DNA from 2 places in the Brevibacillus sp. HB2.2 genome. Region 2 is predicted to be linked to the other one. Evidence: riboswitches for the same ligand, from Rfam matches in the RefSeq annotation. Region 2 holds a riboswitch; the other holds the start of a gene.
What was found. A riboswitch is a leader RNA that binds a small molecule or an ion and turns the genes downstream of it on or off. The one in region 2 is predicted to bind cobalamin.
Positions count from the first base shown of each region.

Region 1: it holds a riboswitch for cobalamin, as region 2 does, so the genes downstream of both, HP401_RS15025 (ABC transporter substrate-binding protein) here and metE (5-methyltetrahydropteroyltriglutamate--homocysteine S-methyltransferase) in region 2, are expected to answer to the same signal.

Region 1 is NZ_JABSUV010000018.1:116,429-119,541, reverse strand. Features, by position in the region: gene HP401_RS15030 (FecCD family ABC transporter permease) at 1-519, opposite strand, end outside; gene HP401_RS15025 (ABC transporter substrate-binding protein) at 521-1,516, opposite strand; cobalamin riboswitch at 1,673-1,821, opposite strand; gene HP401_RS15020 (MBL fold metallo-hydrolase) at 1,973-2,917, opposite strand; gene HP401_RS15015 (pyridoxamine 5'-phosphate oxidase family protein) at 3,074-3,113, shown strand, end outside.
Region 2 is NZ_JABSUV010000025.1:10,661-13,773, reverse strand. Features, by position in the region: gene metE (5-methyltetrahydropteroyltriglutamate--homocysteine S-methyltransferase) at 1-1,163, opposite strand, end outside; cobalamin riboswitch at 1,309-1,507, opposite strand; gene nrdF (class 1b ribonucleoside-diphosphate reductase subunit beta) at 1,594-2,544, opposite strand; gene nrdE (class 1b ribonucleoside-diphosphate reductase subunit alpha) at 2,600-3,113, opposite strand, start outside.

The DNA.
Region 1 (3,113 bases), on a different contig from region 2:
TGAGCCGAGAAAAGCCTGCACAACAACACCAGACAAAATCAGGGTCTCCGTTTGTAGCTTTCCTTGGGTGTTCGCGAGTCCGAGTACGATCCATAAACTGAGCAGTCCTGTAAGAAAAGCGACAACAGGCGTGCTCCATGCACCCAAAAAGCTGATTTGCAAGCCAAACAGGATCAAAAAGGCTGCTCCGACAGCAGAACCGGATGCCACGCCCATCGTAAATGGATCTGCGAGCGGATTGCGCAAAACTCCCTGGAAGCCCGCCCCCGCAAGAGACAAGCAGGCGCCAATCAAAACAGCCAATACAACGCGTGGAAAACGAACCTTCATGACAATTTGCTCAGATGACTCCGGCCACGTTACGGTGATCCACTCAGACAAGCCCGGGATTTGATGGAGCAGGATGAGCCATACTTGCGAAATGGGGAGGTGTGCCGCCCCCATCGAGATACTGATGACTATTGAAGCCAGAAGGACGAGACAGCTGGCTCCTCCCCATATGAACAATCGATTCTTCATTTTATTTCACCAAGTCAGGGTAAATCGCCTTCGCTACTTTAATCAAGCCTTGTGTAATACGCGGACCAGGACGGGACAAAATATTTTGGTCCATGCCAAAGATTTGTTTTTCACGAATCGCCTTCATTTTATCCCAGCCATTACGCTTGGCGATCATATCCTCCAGCTTGACGCCAGTCTTTTCATCGGTAATTCCACTCGCATACAAAATGACGTCTGGATCGTTTTGCAAAATCTTTTCTTCACTGATCGGATTCCAGCCCTGTGTATCAGAAGCAATGTTCGTCGCTCCAGCCAGTGTGATGAGCTCGTCCATGAATTCACCTTTTCCGACTGTCCAGCCTGGGGAAAACTCAAGGTATACCTTTTTCTTCTCTTCTGGTTTTACATGTTTCACTGCTTCTTGAACGTACGCGATATCCTTCTTCATTTGCGCGACAACTTTTTCGGCTTGTTCTTGTTTGTTAGTGATAACTCCCATCGCCAACACATTGTTTAGGATGTCATCCATCTTTGTCGGATGGGTAATGTAGACGGGCATCCCGAGAGATTTGAGCTTGTCAGCCACTGGCTTCTCCATCGAAATCCCACCGACGACCATATCTGGCGTTTGAGCGAGAATCGCTTCTTCATTCGGTTTGACGACGCCACCAATTTTCGGTTTTGTCTTCGCCGCTTCTGGATAATCATCATAGTCTGAGACAGCTACGATCCGATCTTCCAAGCCTAATGCGAACAAAATCTCTGTCTCGGCAGGTGATGTGGAGACGATTCGCTCAGGAGCTTTTGCAAAGGTTACTTCTTTTCCTGTCGCATCCTTGACTGTCAACGGATACGTTGTTTGTTTTGCAGACTGCTCGGCTGTATTCTCTTGCGGTGCTGTCTGCGGTGCACTGGTTTGTCCACCAGGTGCTGGCTGGCTGTTATCGTTACCCGCACAACCTGCGAGGCTCGCCGCAACAAGTAGTGGGATCATGAATCGCAATGAACGTTTCATATGTAAAACTTCCTTTCTGCGTGTCTGATTGACTGTACCTTCCAATAAAAAAAGCGACCCTTGCTTCCATTCGGAATTCAAAGGGTCGGCACCTCAGGGCAAACAGACAGGATGGTCTGCTTCCTGAAATAGGCCGATCCTTTCCGCGAAGGCAACAGGCACAAAAACAAACAGGCAGGTCTCCTGGCTTACGGCTGAGGAACGAGCCGATTTACAGTGGCGGGACCGCGTCGGATTTTCACCGACTTCCCTTTTCACCCGATCTTTTTGAGAAAAGACGAGGCACCTATTTGCTGTTACGTTTGAAATTGTCACAGTCCATGACTCATCCTACATCATAGCATTCCTTGGATGAAAAAAGAATGACAAACACGTTAGCCATTACTTTCTTGCCTGCTAAAAATGAAAACGCCTGAACAAAAAGTTCAGGCAAATGGAATGCTTTTGGCAAAGCTTTTACCCTCGTTTGTGCAAATAATCCAGAATGCCCATGGCGCACACCTGTAAATCGAGCTTGAGTACTCCGAAAACTTCGTGGTCATCATTGATGCCTTGTAACTGTAGATGCTCCGAGACTCGTTCCAATAACTTACGAGACAGATCAGCATAGGTTTGTCCAGCAGCAAGTGTTGATTCTCCTTCCGCCACAAACACTGGGAGCCACTCACGTATTTGACGGTACACATCGTCTACCTGTTCAGACATCCCAAAATGACCAAAGTAAATACGATTCAGCTTGCGCGCTTCAAATCGACGTAGAGACGCTAACATGGCATCCGGGTCAAACTGATTCGGAGAAGTAGATGGCAGCACGAGGTGTACACCATCCTTTTTAAGCTGCGGATAAAGTACACCTGCCGTATCACCTGTGAACATGCCGCGGCTAACGGGATCGTAGATGCTGAAGTGATGATTGGCATGCCCTGGCGAATCCAGAAACTCCAACACGCAATTCGCTCCGATCTTTAGTGTATCCCCGTCTCCACGAATCAAAATCCGCTCTTCGGGAACAGCCTCAATCGGATCAAACAATCGATCAAAATCATCATGATACACCGCTCTCGCCCCTGCGATCAGTCGGCTTGGATTAACGAGGTGACGTGCACCTTTCGGATGGACGACGATCTTTGCGTTTGGGCAATCCTTTAGAAAAAGTCCCACTCCTCCCGCATGATCCAAATGAATATGCGTCACAATGATGTATTTTACTTGTTCCGGGGTAAAACCGAGCTTGGCGAGGCCGGTCTTGATGTATGGGACGGAGGGGCTTGGCCCTGTTTCAACCAAAGTCAGTTCTTCTTCAGCGATGACATAAGTCCCCGTGCGTTCCGCCCAGCCCATATCGAAACCGTCTATTAAATGGATGCGCTCCCCTAAGTAAATTGGCTGTGATGATTGCATGTAAATGCTCCTCCTTTTCAAAGGTGATTTTGTTGCGAGAATATTTACACTTTATCATCAATTTGGGACGTACTGGTAATATCAACACAAATTCTTCATATTTTCATCGTAATATGAGGGTAGTAAAAACAATTCTTTTACCTGGAGGGGTGCAAAATGGGTCAGCTTTTCTCTGAGTTACGACCTGAGCATGAGA
Region 2 (3,113 bases):
GGAGATAATGCGAGCTTTAGCAAGTCCGCTTCATTTTGAGCGATCTCTTTTGAAATGACGTACTTACCATATCGGAATCCTTGGACTAAAAGCTGTACTTCCCCTAGTTTTTCGTCGGAAAACGCCAATGCAGACACGACTTCCTCTGGCAATTCGCTCTCTGCTTCAACTGTTACAGGAACGTGCAACAAACTGCTAGACGGTTGCAGCCACAGCTTTTCGAGTGGAACGATCTCGGAAATTTCATTGACCAGCTCCCATTTCTCTTCAATGGACGCACGCCATATGTTTCGACCGTCGATGATTCCCGCTGCGAGAATCTTGTCTGCTGGAAACCCGTGTGTTTTTAGATGAGTCAAATTGCGCTTCGCTCCGTGTACAAAATCAAGACCGATTCCTTTTACCGGTAAGGAAACTAGCTCCTTGTACCAATCCACCGCTTCAAAATAGGTTTGCAGCATGCATTGTAGATGCGGGAGTGCTTGACCGATCTGCGTATAGATACGTTTGATGATGGCGCGTTCTTGCTCAGAGACATCCAGTACAAATGCAGGCTCATCGATTTGCACCCATTCCACGCCGTGCAGCTCTAACTCCCGGAGAACGTCTATGTAGAGCGGAACGAGTTGATCCACGACGATCTCAAATTCGTTTTTCTCATATCCTTTAGACAATTTGACAAACGTATACGGGCCTACAATAACAGGCTTTCCGATGATGCCATACTTTTCTTTGGCCTCCAAATAGGCCTGGAGAGGCTTGTTCTCGGTTATGGCTGGTTGTCTTTCACCGAACTCCGGGACGATGTAATGGTAGTTCGTGTTAAACCATTTCGTCATTTCGCTGGCAACAGCTTCCTTCGAACCGCGAGCCATGGCGAAGTATGTGGCTAATGAAACCGGGCCTCCCTCGTATTCATAACGCTTGGGGACCATTCCAAACATCACAGCCATATCCAGCATGTGATCGTAGTACGTAAAGTCACCCACAGGGATCAGCTCGACCCCTTTTTCCTGCTGACGTAACAGGTTTTGGTGACGGATTTGCTCCATTTGCTGTACCAGGCTTGCCTCATCGATGCTGCCTGCCCAAAATACTTCCAATGCCTTTTTCCACTCCCGGTTCTTCCCGATCCGTGGATATCCCAAATTGCTGCTCTTCATGAGCTTCCTCTCCATTCTTCATTCGATCTTGACTTGAATCCGCCCAATAAAAAAGGCATCTCCAACGATCAAAAAGAACGTTAGAAATGCCAAATAAGCACTGAGATCACAGCATCCTAACACCTCCCTATCTCCCGTAGGTTAAGCAGTGTCGTCGAAACAGGCAGGTCTCCTGACTTTGGGATCATCATCTGCACATACCTTCCCAATCCGATTGGATCAGTGGCTAATAAATGTGCCGACTCCCCTCATACAGTGGCGGGACCGTGTCGGATTCTCACCGACTTCCCTTTTCATCCTTGGTCGATCTTGATAACCAAAGAACCTGTTCCCACTCCTATGAAATTATCATGGTTCTGTGAAGTGCCCCAGAAAACGAGCAGGGCAGCATACTGTTCATACCGTAACACAGAATCCATTTTTTGTCATACTAAAATCTAAAATCATCGTCCGTCAACGGCTCTACGTTTAGTGTACGGACATAACCATTTCCTTTTTTCGAGAAGAAGTCATGCTGCTTTGTCTGCGTGCGAATGCCGTTCAGCACGATCGGGTTCACTTCTTCCTCCGGGAATAGCGGGTCCAGCCCCAGATTCATCAATGCCTTATTCGCGTTGTAGCGCACGTAGGCATGAACCTCGTCAGCCAATCCGATTTCGGTATACAACGAAGTCGTATAGGCCTCTTCATTTTCTTGCAGCTCATGCAAAAGGGCATACAGCTCCTCTTTTGCTGCGGTCTGCTCGACCACACTCAGGCCTTGGTAGACTTCTTGCGCGAGAACGCCGACATAGAGTCCGTGGATGCTCTCGTCACGAACAATCAGGTCGATAATTTCCCCGCTACTTGTCATCTTTCCTTGCCCCGCCAAATAGAGCGGATAGAAGAAGCCGCTGTAAAACAGATAGCTTTCCAGGAAAACGGACGCTACCATCGCCATGTACAAGTCTTTCGGTTTCTCAATCTCTTGATAGCGTTTGGAGATGAGGGCCGCTTTCTTTTGCAAATGTGGATTGTTTTCTACCCACGAAAAAATACCGTCAATCTCTTCGGTCGTTGCCAGCGTTGTAAAAATACTGCTGTATGATTTGGCATGGATTTGCTCCATCATGCCCATGAAGGCGAGAACCGCTTTTCTTTGCAGTCCATCGACATGCTCCATGATCTTCGGCATCCCTACTCCACCCTGAACCGTATCCAGCAAGGTGAGACCGCCCAATACTTTTTTATATGTGTCCCGTTCAGTCGCACTGAGCTCCATCCAGGCCATCTTGTCATCTGACAACGGAATCTCATCATCCGTCCAGAACTGCATGATGTTTTGATTCCAAAACGTCATCGTAAAATCGTCGTCCGGCCTGTTCCAATTGACTGCTTTCATATGGCGTTCCTCTTCTCTTTTTGCTTGATGCTTTTCCTTATATGAATCGACTTCACTAAACTGCGCAGCTAATGCACTCTTCTACAGTCAAATGCTTCGTACGCGTATAGTAGAGCGACTTCAGACCTTTTTTCGCTGCGTAAATGTAATAGCGAGCCAGTTCTCTGGTTGAAATATTGCTGTTCACGTGCAGTACAGTCGAAATTCCTTGGTCGATGTGCTCTTGAATTTCGGCAATCAGATCAATCACTTTGAATTGGTCGATCACATACGCCGATTTGTAGTAAAAATAGTTTTCCTGCGACAAGTATGGCATCGGGTAATACGTCGTAGAGTTGGCATACGTTCTCGTTTCGATATGCTCGACGATTGGCATCACGCTAGAAGTCGCGTTCTGAATGTAGGAAATGCTCTGTGTCGGTGCAATCGCCAAACGGTACGCATGATAAACGCCATGCTTTTGCACCTTTTGCTGTAGCTCCGCCCAATCTGCTGGTGTCGGAATGTGCATTCCTTCAAAGAGAAGCTTTGCTTTTTCCGTCCGCGGGCTGTAATCGTTCGTCACGTAC